Marinagarivorans cellulosilyticus: one gene and its partners. The protein of the gene in region 3 interacts with the protein of the main gene of each other region in a pairwise test. Links are inferred from orthologs where the notes say so. Each region holds a gene or a part of one and is shown on either strand. Other genes may lie near its edges.

Region 1 (8,407 bases), 1.8 Mb from region 3 along the record:
TGTGAATAACCTGTGATCTAAAGATTAAAGTCGAAACAGTTTCTTGAGTTATCCAGTTAACACAGTCAATTGTGTTATATGGTCAAGTGACTAAGCGCACACGGCGGATGCCTAGGCAGTTAGAGGCGATGAAAGACGTAGGAGCCTGCGATAAGGCTAGGGGAGTTGGCAAGCAAACTTTGATCCTAGCATTTCTGAATGGGGAGACCCACCCTTCGGGGTATCTTGCACTGAATCCATAGGTGTAAGAGGCGAACCCGGGGAACTGAAACATCTAAGTACCCGGAGGAAAAGAAATCAAACGAGATTCCCTGAGTAGCGGCGAGCGAAAGGGGAACAGCCGATCAATGTTGTAGTAGTGGAATTATCTGGAAAGTTAAGCGATACAGGGTGATAGCCCCGTACACGAAGCTACAGCGTTGACATATTAAGTAGGTCGGGACACGTGTTATCTTGACTGAAGATGGGGGGACCATCCTCCAAGGCTAAATACTCCTAACTGACCGATAGTGAACCAGTACCGTGAGGGAAAGGCGAAAAGAACCCCTGTGAGGGGAGTGAAATAGAACCTGAAACCGTGTGCGTACAAGCAGTAGGAGCTCTTCGGAGTGACTGCGTACCTTTTGTATAATGGGTCAGCGACTTAATGTATGTGGCTAGGTTAACCGATTAGGGGAGCCGTAGAGAAATCGAGTCTTAATAGGGCGTCGAGTCGCATGCATTAGACCCGAAACCCGGCGATCTATCCATGGGCAGGTTGAAGGTTGAGTAACATCAACTGGAGGACCGAACCCACTTATGTTGAAAAATGAGGGGATGACTTGTGGATCGGAGTGAAAGGCTAATCAAGCCGGGAGATAGCTGGTTCTCCCCGAAAGCTATTTAGGTAGCGCGTCGTATCTTACCCTCGGGGGTAGAGCACTGTTTGGGCTAGGGGGTCATCCCGACTTACCAACCCCATGCAAACTCCGAATACCGAGGAGTACAATTACGGCAGACAGACAGCGGGTGCTAACGTCCGTTGTCAAGAGGGCAACAACCCAGACCGCCAGCTAAGGTCCCAAATACCAGTTAAGTGGGAAACGATGTGGGAAGGCTTAGACAGCTAGGAGGTTGGCTTAGAAGCAGCCATCCTTTAAAGAAAGCGTAATAGCTCACTAGTCGAGTCGGCCTGCGCGGAAGATTTATCGGGGCTAAAACTGGTAACCGAAGCTGCGGATGCACTTAGTGCATGGTAGGGGAGCGTTCTGTAAGCGGTTGAAGTCGAGCTGAGAGGCTCGGTGGACGTATCAGAAGTGCGAATGCTGACATGAGTAACGATAATGGGAGTGAAAAACTCCCACGCCGGAAGATCAAGGTTTCCTGTCCAACGTTAATCGGGACAGGGTTAGTCGGCCCCTAAGGCGAGGCAGAAATGCGTAGTCGATGGAAAACGGGCTAATATTCCCGTACCATTTATTGCTGCGATGGAGAGACGGAGAAGGCTAGGTCAGCGTGGCGTTGGTTGTCCACGTTTAAGGTTGTAGGCTGGGGGATTAGGCAAATCCGGTCCCCTAAGGCTGAGAGCTGATGACGAAGGTTTGCTTTGCAAACCGAAGTGATTGATGCCCTGCTTCCAAGAAAATCTTCTAAGCTTCAGGCAATAAAGACCGTACTCCAAACCGACACAGGTGATCAGGTAGAGAATACCAAGGCGCTTGAGAGAACTTGGGTGAAGGAACTAGGCAAAATGGTACCGTAACTTCGGGAGAAGGTACGCCGGCTTTGGTGATGGGACTTGCTCCCTAAGCTGAGGCTGGTCGAAGTGACCAGGTGGCTGCGACTGTTTATTAAAAACATAGCACTGTGCAAACACGTAAGTGGACGTATACGGTGTGACGCCTGCCCGGTGCCGGAAGGTTAATTGATGGGGTTAGCACTTGTGCGAAGCTCTTGATCGAAGCCCCGGTAAACGGCGGCCGTAACTATAACGGTCCTAAGGTAGCGAAATTCCTTGTCGGGTAAGTTCCGACCTGCACGAATGGCGTAACGATGGCCACGCTGTCTCCACCCAAGACTCAGTGAAATTGAAATTGCGGTTAAGATGCCGTATACCCGCGGCTAGACGGAAAGACCCCGTGAACCTTTACTATAGCTTTGCACTGAACTTTGAGCCTACTTGTGTAGGATAGCTGGGAGGCTTTGAAACCGTGACGCTAGTTGCGGTGGAGCCACACTTGAAATACCAGCCTGGTATGTTTGAGGTTCTAACCTAGGCCCCTTATCGGGGTTGGGGACAGTGCATGGTGGGTAGTTTGACTGGGGCGGTCTCCTCCCAAAGAGTAACGGAGGAGCACGAAGGTTGGCTAATCATGGTCGGACATCATGAGGTTAGTGTAATGGCACAAGCCAGCTTGACTGCGAGACGTACATGTCGAGCAGGTACGAAAGTAGGTCATAGTGATCCGGTGGTTCTGTATGGAAGGGCCATCGCTCAACGGATAAAAGGTACTCCGGGGATAACAGGCTGATTCCTCCCAAGAGTTCATATCGACGGGGGAGTTTGGCACCTCGATGTCGGCTCATCACATCCTGGGGCTGAAGCCGGTCCCAAGGGTATGGCTGTTCGCCATTTAAAGTGGTACGCGAGCTGGGTTTAGAACGTCGTGAGACAGTTCGGTCCCTATCTGCCGTGGGCGTTGGAAATTTGAGAAGAGCTGCTCCTAGTACGAGAGGACCGGAGTGGACGAACCCCTGGTGTTCGGGTTGTGTCGCCAGACGCATTGCCCGGTAGCTACGTTCGGACGGGATAACCGCTGAAAGCATCTAAGCGGGAAGCCTCCTTCAAGATTAGATTTCCCTGGGGTTTAACCCCCTGAAGGGCCGTTGAAGACTACGACGTTGATAGGCTGGGTGTGGAAGCGTTGTAAGGCGTTGAGCTAACCAGTACTAATTGCCCGTGAGGCTTGACCATATAACAGAAGTGATTGTGTTGACTGAGAAAGATAAAGTCATAATGCAACACCGGATAGAGTGTAAGAGATAAACAAACTATCTAAGATATTACAGCGTAAATACAAAACAGCGTATTCTACAAACCTACAAACTTCGCAATTCGTCGACTTATTCGGTGCGGAAGGGCATAAGCTTAGCTAAACGTTAAACTTACTAAGACCTAACCAAACCAAACAGTTTTCCTGACAACAATAGAGCATTGGAACCACCTGATCCCATACCGAACTCAGTAGTGAAACGATGTATCGCCGATGGTAGTGTGGCGTTTCGCCATGTGAGAGTAGGTCATTGTCAGGTTTTATTCCGAAAAACCCCTTAATCGAAAGATTAAGGGGTTTTTTTATGCGCTTTATTTATCATTGCAACAGGTCGGGCTTAATCCATGAGCAAGAAATATGAAATGGGTGTGGGGGAGGGAGCTGAAGGTAAGCCGGTACGGCTTCCTTCAGTTAGAGGGGGCGAGACGTTGCGACTTAGCGAATATTAGATTTGTGCACTTTGGGCTCGCGGGCAGCTCGATAAATAAGCGCGACTTTCCCGATTTCTTGGACAAGCTCAGCATTGCAGCTATGACAAAGCGTCTGGATTGTTTCTTGGCGTGCAAGTCTATCGGTTATTGCTAGTTTTACTTTAATGAGCTCGTGATCATCTAGGGCGCGATCAAGTTCCGCAAGGACGGGTTCGCTGAGACCGTTTCCTGCGATGGTTACAATAGGGTTTAGGTTGTGCCCTATGGTTCTATATTGTTTTTTCAGTGCTGTTGACAGTGGCATATACACAAGCCTTAGGATTTCGTGTTCGTTTTGATGCTGGTGCATCGCATGTTTGGCTTCTCATTACAGACGTGTTTGCGTAACATACATCCTTTTGGTAGAGAGTTCGCCTATTCTAACGCTTATAGGCCGAAAAGGTTTAACGAAATTTATGGCCCGTTCGAAAAGTAGTAATGGTTGGCTTCAGGAGCATTTCAAAGATCAGTATGTTAAGGCGTCGCAAGAAGACGGTTATCGCTCGCGTGCAAGCTATAAGCTGATAGAGCTTAACGACAAAGATCGTTTAATCAAACCCGCCATGACTGTGATTGACTTAGGTGCAGCACCAGGGGGTTGGAGCCAAGTAGCGGCGGATCTAGTTGGGCATAAGGGCTTTGTGTTAGCGAGTGATATTTTACCGATGAACTCCCTCGCTGGCGTTGAGTTTATAGAAGGGGATTTTACCGAAGCGGATGTCTTTGACCGGCTATTGCTGGCGCTCAATGATCGTCCTGTGGATGTTGTAATTTCCGATATGGCCCCCAATATGAGTGGTATTGCGGATGTTGATCAGCCTAAAGCGATGTATCTCGTTGAACTAGCTTTGGATATGGCACGTAATGTACTCAAGCCAGGTGGTAGTTTTATTTGTAAAGTCTTCCAGGGGGAGGGCTTTGATGACTGGATGCACGATGTGCGCACAAGCTTTTCTAAGGTGAGTACACGCAAACCCAATGCGTCGCGCGCTCGCTCGCGCGAAGTATATTTGGTTGCGAAGGGCTTTAAATAACTACGTGTCTATACTGCATAGACAATGCGTGTGAAGATAGTCGTAGTCTGGGCTGTTATTAAGCAACCCAGAGAGGTAAACAAAGGGGAACCCTCTTGAACGATATGATGAAAAACCTGATTTTATGGCTGGTGATAGCGTTGGTGCTGTTTTCAGTTTTTCAGAACTTTAGCGATACATCGCCACGAAACGAGCTGAGTTATAGTGAGTTTGTGGCTGACGTGCAAAGTGGGCGAGTGGCCCAAGTGCGAACCGACGCTGATGTGATTTACGGCATTCGCAATGACAATACTTCATTCAAAGTTGTCCGCCCGAACATTCCTGATGCCAAGTTGATAGATGATCTTTTGGATAAAAAGGTTGTTGTCACAGGTACTGAATTTGCGCGCCCAAGTATTTGGGAGCAGCTACTTGTTGCTAGTTTCCCAATTTTAATCGTAATTGCTGTATTTATTTTCTTTATGCGCCAAATGCAAGGTGGCGCTGGTGGTAAAGGCGGCCCAATGAGCTTTGGTAAAAGTAAAGCTAAGTTGTTGGGTGAAGACCAGATCAAAACCACATTTGTGGATGTAGCAGGTGTTGATGAGGCTAAAGAAGAGGTGCAGGAACTTGTAGACTACCTCAAAGACCCGTCGCGCTTTCAGCGCTTAGGTGGCCGAATTCCGCGCGGCGTATTGATGAGCGGCCCTCCAGGTACTGGTAAAACCTTGTTAGCTAAAGCGATTGCGGGTGAGGCCAAAGTGCCATTCTTTTCGATATCGGGTTCCGATTTTGTTGAGATGTTTGTAGGGGTGGGCGCATCGCGGGTACGCGATATGTTCGATCAAGCCAAAAAACAAGCTCCTTGCATTATATTTATTGATGAAATCGACGCAGTTGGTCGCCATCGAGGTGGCGGGCACGGTGGCGGCAATGACGAGCGAGAGCAAACGCTTAATCAGTTACTTGTTGAGATGGACGGATTTGAAGGTAGTGAGGGCATTATTGTAATCGCGGCCACTAACCGCCCAGATGTGCTCGATAAAGCCCTTTTGCGCCCAGGGCGCTTTGATCGTCAGGTGTTTGTTGGCCTGCCAGATATTCGCGGGCGCGAGCAAATTCTTAAGGTTCATATGCGTAAAGTGCCGCTAGACGAAGCAGTTGTTGCTTCCGTTATAGCGCGTGGCACGCCGGGTTTTTCAGGTGCCGATCTGGCAAACTTGGTGAACGAGGCTGCTTTATTTGCAGCTAGATCCAATAAGCGCTTAGTTGGCGTTGAGGAGTTTGAGCGGGCTCGCGACAAAATAATGATGGGCGCAGAGCGCAAATCAATGGTCATGAATGAGAAGGAAAAAGAAAACACCGCTTACCATGAGGCTGGGCATGCAATCGTGGGGTGCTTGGTTCCCGAACACGACCCAGTCCATAAAGTTAGCATCATCCCTCGCGGTGGTGCTCTAGGTGTTACGCAATACCTGCCAGAAGAAGATACGTATAGCTATAGTAAGCGTGGTTTAGAGTCGCGTTTATGCACTTTGTTTGGTGGTCGTATTGCCGAGGAGCTAACACTTGGTCTAGAGGGCGTAACGACGGGAGCCTCTAACGATATCGAGCGCGCAACGCAAATGGCTCGCAATATGGTGACTAAGTGGGGCTTGAGCGAAAGCTTGGGGCCTTTGCATTACGGTGAAGATGAGTCTGGGATTCCTGGCGCGGGTAACCAGCAATATTCTTCTGAAACCTCGAAGAAGATTGATGCTGAAGTTCGAGCAATTGTTGATGCCTGTTACGGTAGAGCTAAAGACTTACTCGTTGAAAACCGCGATATTCTAGAGGCGATGAAAGATGCGCTGATGGAATATGAAACGATTGATTCGGAACAGGTCGCAGATTTAATGGCCCGGCGTAAAGTACGCCCGCCTCGCGATTGGGGTGACGGTGGCTTTGATGGCAATAGCTCTTCATCAGATGGCGAAGCCAAAGATCCTAAGGACGCACCTATTGTAGGCGGGCCGGCCGAGGAGCGTTAGTCCTCTGCGAAGCAATAAAAAAGGCTAGGTTTTCCTAGCCTTTTTTATTGCTGTTGTCCAACGAGTCACCTTTCTATTCAAGCAATCTAAACTTATGTTAATACAGTGTGGCTCTCGGGAGCTGGATTTATCTCAGCCTAGAGTAATGGCGATTCTTAATGCTACGCCAGACTCTTTTTCGGATGGTGGCAGGCTTCTCGGGAGTGAGGGCGTTGATGTACCCAAGGCTTTGACTATTGTGGAGCGAATGCTTAAGGCGGGGGCCGATATTATTGATGTTGGGGGCGAATCTACTCGGCCGGGAGCAACCCCCGTTACGGTGGCTGAAGAGTTAGACCGAGTTATTCCCGTCGTTGAAGCGATAGCTGCGCGCTTCGATGTTGTTATCTCAATAGATACAAGCCAACCTGAAGTGATTACCGAAGGCGCTAAAGTGGGCGCAGGGCTAATTAACGATGTACGCGCTTTACAGTTGGATGGTGCATTGCAGGCTGCTGCCAGTACTCAACTGCCTATTTGTCTAATGCATATGAAAGGGGACCCTGCCACTATGCAGCACACCCCCTGTTACGAGCATTGTGCGAAGGAGGTATTTGCTTTTTTACAGCAGCGAATAAATGACTGTAGCCACGCAGGAATTGCTGAGAATCAAATTCTAGTTGATCCAGGTATTGGTTTTGGCAAGCTGGACGAGCATAATTTACAACTGATTAATGCGTTACCAAAATTTTCGGCTCTTGGTGCAGGCGTTTTATTCGGAGCCTCCCGCAAGTCTATGATTGGTAGGCTATTAGGGCGTGATTTACCTGACCGGTTAGCGGGAAGTTTAGGGTTTGCTTTTGCTGCACTGAGTGGTGGAGCGAAAATACTGCGTGTTCATGATGTTGCTGAAACCGTGGATATTATTAAAGTGTTTGAATTGACGCGCCAATGAGTGCGTAAAAAACAAGAAGAGACATTATGCAAAAATATTTTGGAACAGACGGGATTCGAGGATTAGTGGGTAAAGACCCCATAACGCCAGAGTTTTTCCTGAAGCTTGGTTGGGCAGTCGGCCGGGTGCTTGCAAAAAATCGTGTCAGTGAAGGCCCTGCAATGGTCATTATTGGTAAAGATACGCGAATATCGGGTTACATGTTTGAGGCAGCGCTGGAGTCTGGTTTGATTGCCGCAGGGGTTGATGTCGGGTTGGTCGGCCCTATGCCGACACCGGCTATTGCATATTTGACGCGTACGTTTCAGGCGGCTGCGGGTATTGTTATTAGTGCATCACATAATGCCTATACCGATAACGGCATCAAATTATTCAGCCCTCAAGGCACCAAGCTGGGTGATGAGATTGAGCTGGAAATAGAAGCGGAGCTAGACAAACCTATGGTCACTGCCGAGAAACTCGGTAAAGCTCGACGCTTAGAGGATGCTGAGGGGCGATATATCGAGTTCTGCAAAGGTAGCGTGCCTTGGGGCTTTAACTTGGAGGGGCTAAAAATCGCCTTAGACTGTGCGAATGGTGCTACTTATAGCGTTGCTCCTAAAGTCTTCCGTGAATTGGGGGCAAAGGTCAGCACAATCGGTGTTTCGCCTGACGGGCTAAATATTAATTTAGATTGCGGCTCCACTAAAATGAAAGCGCTGCAGCGACACGTATTGGAAACGCACGCGGATATTGGCATCGCTTTTGATGGTGATGGTGACAGGGTGATGTTTGTCGATGATGGTGGGGAGGTGCTGGATGGTGATCAACTTCTTTACCTTATAGCGGCCTATAAACGTGAGCACAATGACAGCTTTAAAGGGGTTGTAGGCACCTTGATGAGTAACTTTGGCTTTGAGCTGGCGCTAAAGAAGCTGGATATTCCCTT
Region 2 (5,826 bases), 2.4 Mb from region 3 along the record:
ACTTCGATATCGGCTTCTATGCTGTCGTCGCCGAACATCTCCACGCCCATCTGTAACGGGTTGCGGCTAGCCAGCGCACTTTTTGCACGGGTGTACAACACATGGCCGGCATAACATAAGCGGTTAATACCATCGCGGCGCAAGCTGTGTGCATCTATGCGGGCTGCTTGCGGGGTAATATCGGCGCGAATACCTAAAGTGCGACCACTTAACTGGTCTGTGACTTTAAAGGTTTGTAGATCGAGATCTTGCCCCAAACCAATCAATAGCGAATCGGTAAACTCCACCATCGAGGGGATAATGAGGTCGTAGCCCCAACGCTGAAATAAATCCAACACGCGACGGCGCAGGGCTTCTATGTGTTCTGCTTCTTCGGGCAGCACTTCTTCGATGCCGTCAGGCAACATCCAGCGATCAACTTGATTCATGGTGTGTTGTTCTAGTTAGGTTCTATTTCAGTAAAAATAATAATCCAGCGCCTAGCAGCATGCTAACCAAGCCAACAATGCGCAATTCGCGGTCATTTACGGTGGCCAACTTAACAACCAAGGCACGCCAACGGCCTGGATACAAAAATGGCACTATGCCTTCTAAGATCAGTACCAAGCAAATGGCTTGCAAAAGTGTGTCTAACATTAGGGCTCTTTAATCTTTGCCGCTGAGTCTTTAGCTGTACCGCCCCACAACAAGGGGCCTTTACGGCTGTGCTGATATGACTGGCACAAAAAAACCGAGCTTATCAGGCTCGGTTGCGGCATTTTAGCATCCTTTGCGGCGGGTAAAAACGATTAAGACGAAAAAAACACCAGCAAGTTACAGCTCGCGCTTACTGGTGCATTGCCGTAAAGGCTGAAAATGCGGGGCGTTTCCTACTTTTGAACGCCCTTGGCAGCATCGCCATTGGCCGACTTAAAGTAACGGAAGAAGTCGCTCGCAGGATCAACCAGCATTACATCTTGCTTTTGCGCAAACGTGGCTCGGTAGGCCTCTAGGCTGCGCACAAAAGCATAGAACTCTGAGTCTTGATTGTATGCTTTTGCGTAAGTATCGGCCGCTATCGCATCGCCCTCACCCTTGATTTTTTCAGCATCACGATAGGCTTTAGCGCGCTCTACTCGAGCTTTGCGGTCAGCATCAGCGCGGGTGATTTTAGCCATTTTTTCACCTTCGGCACGGTGTTGCGCGGCCTCCAGCTCACGCTCGGCACGCATGCGTTCAAATACCGGACCACTCACTTCTACCGGTAAGTCGATACGCTTAACGCGCACGTCTACCACCTCAATACCCAAAGACGTATCTGAAAACTTATTCAGCTCGTCTTTAATGGCCAGCATTAATTCATCACGCTGCCCGCTGACTACCTCATGCAAAGAACGCAAAGCAAACTGATTGCGCAGCTCCTCATTAATGCGCTGGCTTAACAGGCTACGGGCGCGGTCGATTTCACCGTTGGTAGCGGTATAGAACTTTTTAACATCCAGAATGCGCCACTTTGCATAGGAGTCTACCTCTACCGTCTTTTTCTCTACCGTAAGAATCGGCTCGGCAGGCGCATCTAGCGTCATTATTCGGCCATCAAACTTCTTAACCGAATCCACAAACGGGAATTTCACATGCAAGCCGCGATCTAGGTCACCATTGCTTACACGCCCTAAACGCAATTCAACACCGCGTTCAAATTCATTCACAATATAAAGCGAATTCGCGGCCACAATAACAATCAGCAATCCGCCAACTAAGGCCATTAATGATTTAGTAGACATTAGCGGCCACTCCTACGGCTAGTGCTAGCCGGTAAATCACTCATAATTTCACCTTTAATATGATTGGTGAGCTGCTCTATTTCTTGCCGAGTAAAACCACGACGGGCACTAGCCGTGGCGGTAGTGGCGCCCTCTACTAGCTTATCTAAAGGCATGTACATCATGTTATTACCGCCTTCGACATCAACCATTACCTTACTACTATTAGCCATCACCTCTTGAACGGTTTCTATATACAAGCGCTCACGGGTCACTTGCGGCGCCTTTTTATACTCGGCCAGCAACAACTCAAAACGCTTGGCTTCACCTTCGGCCTTGGCAATCACTTCTTCTTTGTAGGCGTTCGCCACTTCTTTTATTCTGGCAGCTTCACCTTCCGCCTCCGGTACTACCGCATTTGAGTATGTTTGTGCTTCGTTCTGGAAGCGCTCCTCATCTTCGCGGGCTTTAATAACATCATCAAACGCATCTTGTACTTCGCGCGGCGGGTTTGAATCTTCGATATTGACTTTGTCTACCAAAATACCTGTGGTGTAATCAGTCAAATAACCTTGTAAGCGGTCACGAATTTCTATCGCAATAGCTGCACGGCCCTCGGTGAGCACATTGTGCATTTTGGTCGACCCTACCACATGGCGCAGTGCGCTATTAGCGGCTTGCTGTAAGCTTTCTTCTGGCGATTTCACCCTTAGAACAAAGTCTTCGGCGTTATCAATGCTGTACTGTACAGAAAGCTTGATATCCACAATATTCAAGTCTTCTGTCAGCATTTTCTCTTGTGTACTCCACAAGCGCACGCGGGTCACGTTTTCGGTGAATACGGTATCAATTAACGGTGGATTCCAGCGCAAGCCTGGGCCTTTTGTTTCTTTATACAAACCAAAACGCAAAACTACCGCCCGCTCCTGCTCGTTAACCACACCAAAGCCTTTAGCCGCAAAAATCACCGCAGCTAGAATTAAACCAATCACAATAAATGGGGTTATTGAACCACCGCCTTTATTGCTACCACCACCAAAGCCGCCGTTGCCACCGCCTTTTTTCTTGCCGGTAAACATGCCAATAAAATTGCGCACAATTTCATCGAAGTCGGGCGGGCCATCGTTATTATTGTTGCGGTTACCCCACGGGTCTTTATTGCCGTTGTCGTTACCGTTATTTCCAGAGTTATTTCCCCCAGAATTATTACCCGGTTCATTCCAGGCCATAGTGTTCTCCGTTTTGAGATCGATTAATGTGTTTAGGGCACCCTACACACTATTGATGTAGAGGTGCCCTGATATACGGTGTATTTATGCTAGCTGTTCGTCTGTCGGCGCCCCAGAGGACACCCAGCCAATATGACTCGCGCTGATTGTCTCGGCGGCCAGAATACGGTTGAAATCCGCCTCTGGCAATCGCAACGCTAACTCGCAGCGACCATCGTCTAAATAATTTTCGCTTAACACCGCATTTGCGCGGTGAAATCGTGCTCGTAAACTACCCATATCATTACTTAGGTACGCAGTACCCTGGCACATGCGATCGCCCACTAGCTCACTGATGGCTAACTGCAATAACTCAAGGCCAGCTTGTTTTTGCGCAGAAAGCCATACCGCAACGGGCCTACCTTGGTCATTACGGTCGAGACGCGGTTCCATATCACTCAACAAATCAATTTTGTTGTAAACCAGCAACTGCGGAATGTCATTAGCACCAATTTCAGCCAATACTTTTTGCACCTCATCCATATTGCGCAAGCGCTCGGGGTCGGCAGCATCAATTGTGTGGAGCAAAAAATCAGCACTGGCGGCTTCTTCGAGTGTCGCTCGAAAAGCCTCCACCAACTTGTGCGGCAGGCGACTAATAAAGCCCACTGTATCGGCTAAAATTACTGCGCCTACATCGGCTATTTCAACTCGACGCATCGTTGGGTCTAGCGTCGCAAAGAGCTGATCTTCAGCATATACCTCAGACCCCGTAACGGCGTTAAAAAGCGTTGATTTGCCCGCATTGGTATAACCCACCAACGAAACCACAGGTATTTCGGCACGATTGCGAGAGCGCCGGCCTTGGTCGCGCTGCCGCCGAACTTTATCCAAACGCGCCTTAATGCTTTTAATGCGCTCGCGCAATAAACGACGGTCGGTTTCCAGCTGCGTTTCACCCGGGCCACGTAAACCAATGCCACCTTTTTGGCGCTCTAAGTGGGTCCAACCACGAATAAGGCGGGTAGACATGTGCTGCAACTGGGCAAGCTCCACTTGCAACTTACCCTCGTGCGTTCGGGCGCGTTGAGCAAATATATCAAGAATAAGTGTGGTGCGGTCGAGTACGCGACACTCCAGCGCAGCTTCTAAATTGCGTTCTTGGCTTGGGCTTAAAGTGTGGTTAAAAAGAACTAATTCGGCTTCGTGCTGATGCACGAGGTTTTTTAGCTCGTCGAGCTTACCAGTACCCACAAAGAATTTTGCGCTAGGCGTAGAACGCGCGCCAGAAAGCATCGCCACTGGGTCAGCCCCAGCAGACAATGCTAACTCTTCAAATTCTCGCGGATCGCTAGTGCCCCTTTCTTCATAGATATCGAGGTGAACTAATATGGCTAACTCACCAGATTCGGGACGATCAAAGAACAATGCAGACCTCGTTACTCAGCGTCGGCAGTCTCTTCGCCGGGCGCATCGGGGTTAATCATAGGCACGCGCACCGGGCGCGATGGCACCACAGTTGAAATAGCGTGCTTGTAAACCATTTGGCTTACGGTGTTTTTCAACAACACAACAAACTGGTCGAAGGACTCAACCTGCCCTTGCAGCTTAATACCATTGACCAAGTAAATGGACACTGGCACACGCTCTTTGCGCAGAATATTGAGGTAAGGGTCTTGTAGACTATGCCCTTTTGACATGAGGCTCTCCTTGTAAGGATTTATAAAAATAATAAACGCAAGAAACTAAAGGCTTTTGGCCACTAGCACCTGCAATAAGCTGCGCCATCACTGACAAGCTAAGCGCAATATCGGCGCCGACTACATTATATGGTTCTAGCTGCCATAAGTTTCAAGGCTTTTGCTAAAATTTCGTCATTACTTAACATTTTGCCGGAATCACTCTGAGTATAGACCCAGCTCAAATCATGCCAACCCCGTAACCATGTTAACTGTCGTTTAGCTAACTGGCGGGTTGCCACAATACCTTTTTCAATAAATGTATCACGGTCATAGTGGCCGGCAAGGTATTCCCACGCTTGCCGGTAACCTACCGCGCGCATCGACGAGGTTTCTAGGGTAAGGTCACCACGCGCCATAAGGCCGCGCATTTCATCTAAAAAGCCGTTATCTAACATCTTATTAAAACGTAAAGCTATGCGCTGGTGCAAAACCTTGCGCTCTTGTGGTGCAATCGCCATTTGCAGCCACTGGTATTTATCCTGTAAACCCGCTTGCTGCCCAGCCTGCCAGCGGCTCATGGGGATGCCCGAGCTGCGGTACACCTCTAGCGCACGACTAATACGCTGCGAATGATTAGGGTGCAATTTTGCTGCACACACAGGGTCAGCTTTGGCCAAAACAGCATGAACATACGGCCAACCATGCTCTGCAGCGAGCTGCTCGATTTCAGCCCGCACCTTTAGGTTGGTGGTTGGCATATTCGATAAGCCTTCGAGTAAGGCTTTAAAGTAAAGCATAGTACCACCCACTAAGAGCGGCGTTTTACCTTTCGCTAAGATATCTTCAATATGCCAAGCGGCATCTTTGCAAAAGTCTGCCGCATTATAGGATTCTGTAGGCTCAAGAATATCTATAAGCCGGTGCGGGGCACGTCCAAGCTCTTGCGCATTGGGCTTAGCCGAGCCAATGTCCATACCGCGATACACCAAAGCCGAATCGACACTGATAATTTCGGCATTGCACTGCTCAACTAAGGCAATGGCTAAATCGGTTTTACCCGCAGCCGTAGGCCCCATTAACGTTAAAACACGCGGCAAAGCCATTATTGCCCTCGCATAAACAAACTGTCGAGCTCGTGCAACGTCAGTTGCGTCCATGTAGGCCGGCCATGATTACACTGGCCACTGCGCTCGG
Region 3 (8,396 bases):
TTACTTATACTTTTGGCTACTCGTGTTTTACTGCCGCGAAGAAGCCCTGCAAAAGCGTATTCGCTAAGTGTGTCTGGCACTGGCGTAACGGCGCCTAAAATAGTCGCGGGGTCGGCTCCCAGCGCAATGCTGACAGGGAAGTGTTCTCCTGGGTGCTTTTGTTGCCACTCTCTAAAATCGAGTGCGCCGCCGCGGTGGCTGAGCCAGCGCATAATCAGTTTGTTTTTAGCGATAAGTTGCATTCTGTAAATGCCGAGGTTTTGTCGTTCTTTATCGGGGCCTCGCGTTATGACTAGTGGCCAAGTAACTAATGGCCCTGCATCCCCAGGCCAGCATGTTTGAATGGGGAGGTCGTGCAAATCCACGTCTTCATTAGAAAGAGTAACTTCCTGACAGCTGGGCTGGCTAATCAGCTTGGGTCCCATGTTTAAGGCTTGCTTGAATAGCGGTAATTTTTGCCACGCATCCTTAAGGCCTTTGGGTGGTTCTGGCTCTTTTAAAAAAGCTAATAATTCGCCAACTTCTTTAAGTGCTTTAACATCTGTTTGTCCCATGCCTAAAGCAACGCGTTCTGGGGTGCCAAATAAGTTTGCAAGAACAGGAATGGTGTGGCCTGTTGGGTTTTCAAAGAGGAGTGCGGGACCTCCGGCTCTTAAGGTTCTATCGCAAATTTCTGTCATTTCTAAGTGCGGGTCAACCGTGTGTGTAATTCGCTTGAGCAGATTTTTTTCTTCAAGCAATGCTATGAAGTCACGTAGATCATTGCAGGTCATGGAAATCTCTTTGTGGTTAAAAACAGAAAAGGGCCTATTAGGCCCTTGGTGTTTGGTTAAAATTGCCGCTGGTGCGGCCAATTGCGTACAAAAATAATTATTTACTCTTCATGGATAGGAAGAATTCGTCGTTAGTTTTGTGCGCTTTTAATTTGTCGGCAAGGAATTCTGTTGCTGCAATATCTTCCATGTCATTGAGGATTTTTCTGAGAATCCACATTCTTGATAATTCGCCTTCGCTCATTAGAAGATCTTCGCGGCGTGTTCCGGAGCGTCGAATATTAATGGCTGGGTAGATGCGTCGTTCTGCCATTTTTCGATCTAAGTGCAGCTCCATGTTGCCGGTGCCTTTAAATTCTTCGTAGATCACTTCATCCATTTTTGAGCCGGTATCGATCAGTGCGGTTGCAACAATTGAAAGGCTGCCACCTTCTTCGATGTTTCGCGCGGCGCCAAAAAAGCGCTTGGGCTTTTCGAGGGCGTGAGCATCGACACCGCCGGTTAGTACTTTGCCTGATGATGGAATAACGGTGTTATACGCACGTGCTAGTCGTGTGACGGAGTCCAGAAGGATTACGACATCTTTTTTATGTTCAACAAGGCGCTTTGCGCGCTCGATAACCATATCTGCAACTTGTACGTGTCGTGCTGGCGGCTCGTCAAAGGTTGAGGCTACCACTTCGCCGCGCACAGAGCGCTGCATCTCGGTAACTTCTTCGGGACGCTCATCAATGAGCAGCACAATAAGATGACACTCTGGATTGTTGCGGGTAATTGCCTGCGCTATGTTTTGCATCATGATTGTTTTGCCCGCTTTAGGGGGGGCGACAATTAGGCCGCGCTGACCCTTCCCAATTGGCGATACTAAATCGATAATGCGGCCAGTTAAATCTTCAGTTGAGCCGTTGCCAACTTCTAGGACCATTCGGTCTTGCGGGAAAAGTGGCGTTAAGTTTTCGAAAAGAATTTTGTTGCGAGAGTTTTCGGGTTTGTCGAAATTGATTTCGTTAACTTTTAATAGTGCAAAGTAGCGTTCGCCATCTTTTGGGGGGCGTATTTTGCCCGAAATGGTATCGCCGGTACGCAAGTTGAAGCGTCGAATTTGGCTGGGTGAGACATAAATGTCGTCCGGGCCTGCCAAGTAAGAGGATCCTGCAGATCGTAAAAAACCAAAGCCGTCTTGCAGTATCTCAAGCACCCCGTCGCCGTAAATGTCTTCGCCGCTTTTAGCGTGGCGCTTTAGTAAGTTAAAGATGACATCCTGCTTGCGTGAGCGCGCCAAACTTTCCATGCCTAAAGCGGCGGCCATCTCGATTAATTCTTCAATGGATTTTTTCTTTAGGTCGGTCAGGCTCATTTGAACGCCTGGCTCGCCTTTCTTTTGTGGGGCTTGTTTGGGGCGACCTTGGTGGCGCTGTCTCTGCGGTTTCGCTGGAGCTTGAGCTTGAGTCTCAGAGGTAGTGGCTTTTTTTTCAGTTTGATCGCTAGGTGGTGTATTGCAAGATTGCGGCATGATATGTGGTTTTTATCGTAGGGTTCGTTGATGCCTTAAACATAGACTCTGTTTTGGGGCAGCACAAACGTAGGGTTAATAAGAAGTGGGTATTTTTATTTGAGAAATTGAAGTTTCGTGTGAGATCTATCACGCAGCTACTGATGAATAATCAAAAAGGATTGTCTTCAGAGGTGGTATGCGAGACGCCTAGGATTGGCAGACATAGCGAGATGGCTTAATCTCAATGAACTTCAGTATAGCGGTAATTTGCGTAGTGTGCAAAAAAGAAAAGGCCCGCTTATGCAGGCCTCAACAATAATTTAGATTGCAGCATCAATAAAGGCTTTTAGTTGCGCCTTAGAAAGGGCACCAACTTTGGTGCTCTCGGCATTGCCGTTTTTAAAGATGGTTAGTGTTGGAATGCCGCGAATACCTAGCTTGGCGGAGGTTTCTTTATTCGCGTCTACATCCATTTTTCCAATTTTAATTTGGCCTGCGTACTCGCCTGCAAGCTCTTCAAGTACTGGAGCGATCATTTTACAGGGGCCGCACCAAGGTGCCCAGAAGTCAACCAGTACAGGACCTTCTGCTTGTTTAACTTCTTCTTCAAAGTTGGCATCGCTTAGGGTAACGATTGCATCGCTCATAGTTTTATCTCCGAGAATATGTGTACAAACCCGCGCAATCATAAGGAGTCGTATAGTGGCTGACAACCTTAATTTTGGCAGTAAGTTCTTTTCAGGGTTAATCGGGCCGAACAGTACGTATTATTTGTACGGAATGTAATACGAAATGACGGCAAATTCTACGTTTAAATCGGTGCTCGTGCAAACGCCCGAGCAAGATCGAATAGGGTCACGTCGTTTAAATAAGGGCTAATTACAATTTTCCAAGTCCAGAAAGCTGTTTTAGTAGCTCTGATTGTGCTGACGGGGTGTTAGGTTGCTGTTCAAGCAAATAGTTCCCGTCTGGCTGAAGCTGCCACCGTTGTTCTCCGTCATTAATGTAAAGCTTTAGTTCGTTAAGCACCCGCTCGACCATGCTGTCGTCTTCGATGGGGAAGCAAGTTTCAACACGGCGGTTAAGGTTGCGCTCCATTAAATCGGCGCTGGCACAGTAAACTCGACTTTTGGCGTTCGCAAAGTAATACACGCGAGTATGCTCTAGGAATCGCCCGATTACAGAAAAGACGCGAATGTTCTCACTGACCCCAGCAATACCTGTGCGCAACGAGCACATGCCTCGAATAATTAGGTCTATGGTCACGCCTGCGCGGGAGGCTTTGTACAGCGCTTGAATCACCTTTGGCTCAGTTAGGCCATTGCACTTAAGTATAATGTGCGCAGGTTTGCCTTCTTGCACAGCTTTGGCTTCATTGTCGATCATCTTGATCAATTGTCTTTTTAGGGTGAATGGCGCATAAATGATTTTATTCATGCGCTCGGTTTTGCCCATGCCTGTTAATTGCTGAAAGACTTTGTGCACATCCTCGCAAAGTTCCGGCTCTGCACTTAGGTACGAGTAATCGGTATAAAGGCGAGCATTGCCGCTGTGATAGTTGCCGGTACCTAAGTGGCAATAGCGTTTTAGCTCGCCGTTTTCACGCCGGACAATCAAGATCATTTTTGCATGGGTCTTGTAATCGACCACGCCGTAAACCACAACGGCGCCGGCTTCTTGCAGTCGGCTGGCCAGTTCTAAGTTTTCTTCCTCGTCAAAGCGAGCGCGAAGTTCAACAATAACGGTGACTTCCTTACCATTGCGCGCGGCTTCTAGTAGTGCATGCACAACGGCCGATTCATTGCCTGTTCTATATAGCGTTTGCTTGATCGCTGCCACCGCTGGATCTTTTGCGGCTTGCCGCAAAAGTTGAATAACAGGGGAAAACGACTGAAACGGGTGCAGCAATAGGAAGCTGCGTTTTGATATGGCGTCAAAAATATTATCTTTACGAGAGAGGCCTTTTGGGATGCTAGGAGTAAAAGGAGGAAAGAGAAGGTCTGCTCGACCAATAATCGAGGGCAGGCGCATGAGGCGTTTCAGGTTAACTGGACCATTAACGCGGTATAAGTGCTCTTCAGTTAAACCGACTTCTCGGAGCAATATATCAGTGAGCTCGGTTGGGCAGTTATCGGCCACTTCAAGTCTAACGGCAGTGCCAAAGCGGCGAGAATGAAGTTCGCCCTTTAAGGTGATGGCTAGGTCTGCAACGCCCTCCACATCAACGTCTAAGTCAGCATTGCGGGTGATACGGAATTGATAGCAGCCGTTCACTTTCATGCCGGGGAATAGTTTGTCTGCGTGCGCGTGAATCATGGATGAGAGGAAAACAAAGTCATGTCCGCTTTCGCTGATGTTATCTGGCAGTGAGATCATGCGTGGAAGTGAGCGTGGGGCTGGGAGTATCGCCAGCCCTAGCTCGCGACCAAAGGCATCTTTACCTTCTAGGTCGACAATAAAGTTCAAGCTTTTATTAACTAAGCGCGGGAATGGGTGCGCAGGGTCGAGGCCTATGGGGCTGACCAGCGGCAAAATTTCGCGGTTAACGTAATCTTCTATCCAGCACTCTTGTTCGCTTGTCCATTGGCTGCGGCGCAAAAAGCGGATGCCTTCGTCATGCAGCGCCGGAATGATCACCTCGTTAAGGATGCGATATTGCTCGTCAACTAAGGTGTGCACCGTTTGACTAATGCGATTAAGAAGCTCCGCCGTTTGCATTCCATCAGGGCCGATGACTTCTCGCTCAAAGAGTATGCGCTGCATTAAACCGGCAACACGTATTTCAAAAAACTCATCCATGTTGGATGCCGAAATAAGCAAGTATTTTAACCGCTCAAGTATCGGATGCGTCTCAACTAATGCTTGCGCTAAAACGCGTTGGTTGAATTGTAGGTTGCTTAATTCTCGGTTTATATAGTATTCGTGTTGGTCAAAGTTGGGCGTATCTTCTTGTGTGGGCGTTGATTTTTCGGTGGGTAGGTCGGAGTTCGTCATTGGGGTATCTTGCTTACCTGTTAATTGCACGTTTTATCGCATTTACTTATATCGTTTGAGCCTGATATGGGCAACGCTAGTGTTTGCAGTTATGGCTTAGCATTATAGGTGCCATTATGTGACAGTTGTGCGATTTGCCGCCTGGGTGTTAATTGGCTTAGTGTTTCTTGTAGCCTTGCGAGTGTTAGTGGCTTGCTTAAGTAAAGATCCATGCCACTATCTGAAACCCGCTGGCGATGCTCTGCCTCGGTGTGGGCGGTAAGAGCAATAATAATGTGCGGTGAAGCTTGATTGTTCACCTCCCACTCACGTATACGGCGGGTGGCTTCAAAGCCATCCATAATCGGCATTTCGCAATCCATCAATACGATGTTGAATATCTGCTTTTCGGTGAGTAGTCGCTTTAAAGCCACTTGACCATTTTCACATAATACGCAGTTAATCCCCAGTTTGTTCAGCATGCCCTCTATCACCATTTGATTCACAATATTATCTTCGGCAACCAGTGCTGATAAGTGTGAAAGCTGTATATCTGGTTTCAGCGAGTGCATGGAGGCTTCGTTTTTTGATGGGGGTTGGCGAATGGCATTTAGCAGGCTTTGTACCGAAAGCGGTGTGCTGATGGGGCAAACATCGGCCTTTTTTTGCCATTGCTCTATAGCCCTGGTTTGGTTGGCGGGGATGTATAGTTTTACGTTTTGGTTGGTAACAATAGTGGTAATGTCATTTTGATGTCCTTCTGAACCATCCCATAAGATTGGGTGCGCAAGGTGCTGTGCTCGTTGGGTGGGCAGGCTTTTATCTAACGGATGTACTTTGTGAGCCACTTGTTGTGCTATGCGCATAACCGCGCTATCGGTACAGGCTACAAAAATTTCGGGTAATTTATTTTGCTGTTGGTGTGCCGTGTTCTGCGCTGTGTCTATTGCTAATTGTACGGTAAACCAAAATGTCGACCCGTTGCCTTCTTGGCTCGTTGCGCCGATATCGCCGCCCATTAGGTGGGCGAGTTGTTTTGATATGGCTAAGCCAAGACCTGTGCCGCCATATTCCCGCGTAGTGGATGAGTCGGCTTGGCTGAAGGCTTCAAATAATGTTGAAGCTGTTTCTGACTTGATACCAATACCGGTATCACTCACGCTAAAGCGAAGCATGGGGTGTTCAGGCGCCGGCGCGCTAATTTCGACATCGATAGCAACCGAGCCTTCAGGCGTAAATTTGCAGGCATTGCCTATAAGGTTAACCAATATTTGCCGTAGCCGAGTTGCATCGCCGATAAAGTGGTTGGGTACGTCGTCGTGAATGCAGCTGTATAGCTTTAGGTTCGAGTATTTACCCGAGGCGTGGAATAGGGCTAGGCAATCGCCAATAACCGTATCTAATGCAAGAGGGTGTTCTTCTAACACCATTTTTCCGGCTTCGATTTTCGAATAATCTAAAATATCGTTAATAATTGCGAGCAGGGATTCGCCTGAGCGGTTAATGATATCCACTTGATTGATTTGGCTGCTGAGCAACGGCGTGCTTCGTAAAAGCTCTGTCATACCGATAATGCCATTCATGGGGGTTCTGATCTCGTGGCTCATGGTGGCAATAAATTGGCTTTTGGCGCGATTGGCAGCTTCGGCATCTAATTGCTGTTTACGCGAAATTAACTTTTCTTCTTTTTCCATCATCAATGCAAGTTCTATGGCTTGCCGTTGCTCTAACTCTTTGAGGACAGAAAGGCGGAGGTGCTCGAGGGCTTGGCAAACTTCGCTGAGTTCATCTCGGGTTCGCAGTCGTTGAATATCGAATAGGGGGTTTTGAATTTTATCGAGATTCATATTGCGCGCATGCCGAGCGATGATTTCGAGTGGCCGCACAATTTGTTGGCCTACCAGCCAAAACAATGTGCCAGCGATGGCAATGATACTGAAAATCTCAAGAAGCAAGTTACGGCTAAGGTTGTGCCATAAACGGCTGTAGAGCTGTTCGGCACTGTAGTGAGCGCTAAGCGTTACAATTGTGGCGGCCTTGTTGGGTATGTTGAAGCGATAAAGGCGGCTACTCACCCGTGCAGCCGGTGTTTTTTGGCTGGTGAAGACTGGTTTGCTTGAGTGCGTTTGCCAAGATATTTGCAGTTGAGATAGCGGTGGTGTTGCTGCCAGTTTGTCGAGCGTTTGTTGCAGTGCTTGTGGCTCGTTGTGGTGAATGGCGTCAATGAGTGCTTGGCTTTCTTGCTCTATCGTTGCATCCATTCGCTCGAACAGTTGGGTTCGCAGCGCAGAGTAGTCTGCTAGCGTTCTTATGGTAAGGGATAGTGCAGCTATGCTGATACCGCACAGCAGCACCAATATGGCGAGCTTGCGTGCGAGAGGTTGGTGTTGGTACGTTTGAAGTAACGTCACGATCCCGAAGCCCTGCCTGTTAATATTTGCCAGCGCGGTATACGCCGGCGCACTCTAGTTTAGAGTGTAGCAGTGCTTATGTTTGGTGGTCCTTTGAGGCTTAGGCTTCTTCGTTAAAGCGACTTAAAACCGTATTTAAAAAGCGAAAACCAAGTGTGGTAGGGCGGATGTGCTCCCCGGCTTCAATAAGGCCTTCTGTTTGCAATTGTTGAAGCTGTGGCATTACGGTAGCTAGCGGTAAGCCTGTGCGTTGTTCAAACAGTTGTGATTGGATACCCTGTGGTAGGCGTAGAGCGTTCATCATGAACTCAAGCGGCAGCCTTTGTGCCGGTACTACACTGCGCCCTACGGTTTTGGCTTTTTCAGCATTGAGATAATCCGCAGGCAAGCGGGTTTTTCGGTAGCGTTCTATGTGGCCGTCGGAAGTGGTTACTTTACCGTGGGCGCCAGCGCCAATACCGAGGTAGTCGCCAAATTGCCAATAATTCATGTTGTGTTTGGCATGCTGATTGTTTTTGGCGTAAGCCGAAACCTCGTACTGTTGGTAGCCATGTTCGGCTAATAAAACTTCCCCTTGGTCTTGAATGTCGGAAAGTGTGTCTTCATTAGGTAGCGCAGGAGGAGCGTTATAAAAAATGGTGTTGGGTTCGATGGTGAGTTGATACCAAGAAATATGCTCGGGTTGGAGTTCTATCGCAGTGGTTAAATCCAGCATTGCCTGGGCTTGGCTTTGGTTGGGAAGCC

Evidence for each region.
Region 1: the proteins of rho (region 3) and MARGE09_RS06595 interact in binary tests that used the Escherichia coli proteins (3 or more experiments, as listed by UniProt). The link is inferred for Marinagarivorans cellulosilyticus from one-to-one orthologs.
Region 2: the proteins of rho (region 3) and hfq interact in binary tests that used the Escherichia coli proteins (3 or more experiments, as listed by UniProt). The link is inferred for Marinagarivorans cellulosilyticus from one-to-one orthologs.

What each region holds. Positions count from the first base shown.
Region 1 is NZ_AP023086.1:1,668,407-1,676,813, forward strand. Bases 2,118-5,026 are described here. They hold MARGE09_RS06595 (YhbY family RNA-binding protein), read right to left. Parts: upstream 3,768-5,026; coding sequence 3,468-3,767; downstream 2,118-3,467. Other genes in these bases: rlmE (23S rRNA (uridine(2552)-2'-O)-methyltransferase RlmE), read left to right, coding at 3,919-4,536; ftsH (ATP-dependent zinc metalloprotease FtsH), read left to right, coding at 4,641-5,026. Outside these bases: more of ftsH, read left to right, coding at 5,027-6,545; folP (dihydropteroate synthase), read left to right, coding at 6,640-7,479; glmM (phosphoglucosamine mutase), read left to right, coding at 7,506-8,407.
Region 2 is NZ_AP023086.1:1,090,195-1,096,020, reverse strand. The notes cover bases 3,021-5,826. They hold hfq (RNA chaperone Hfq), read right to left. Parts: upstream 4,651-5,826; coding sequence 4,390-4,650; downstream 3,021-4,389. Other genes in these bases: mutL (DNA mismatch repair endonuclease MutL), read right to left, coding at 5,735-5,826; miaA (tRNA (adenosine(37)-N6)-dimethylallyltransferase MiaA), read right to left, coding at 4,776-5,735; hflX (ribosome rescue GTPase HflX), read right to left, coding at 3,056-4,378. In the rest of the region: MARGE09_RS04345 (ATP phosphoribosyltransferase regulatory subunit), read right to left, coding at 1-428; MARGE09_RS04340 (DUF2065 domain-containing protein), read right to left, coding at 451-636; protease modulator HflC, read right to left, coding at 870-1,763; FtsH protease activity modulator HflK, read right to left, coding at 1,763-2,971. UniProt on the Escherichia coli protein: RNA chaperone that binds small regulatory RNA (sRNAs) and mRNAs to facilitate mRNA translational regulation in response to envelope stress, environmental stress and changes in metabolite concentrations.
Region 3 is NZ_AP023086.1:3,460,446-3,468,841, forward strand. The notes cover bases 1-2,898. They hold rho (transcription termination factor Rho), read right to left. Parts: upstream 2,131-2,898; coding sequence 871-2,130; downstream 1-870. Other genes in these bases: ubiD (4-hydroxy-3-polyprenylbenzoate decarboxylase), read right to left, coding at 1-773; trxA (thioredoxin TrxA), read right to left, coding at 2,589-2,898. Outside these bases: more of trxA, read right to left, coding at 2,899-2,915; ppk1 (polyphosphate kinase 1), read right to left, coding at 3,148-5,262; MARGE09_RS13940 (ATP-binding protein), read right to left, coding at 5,352-7,652; radical SAM family heme chaperone HemW, read right to left, coding at 7,753-8,396. UniProt on the Escherichia coli protein: Facilitates transcription termination by a mechanism that involves Rho binding to the nascent RNA, activation of Rho's RNA-dependent ATPase activity, and release of the mRNA from the DNA template.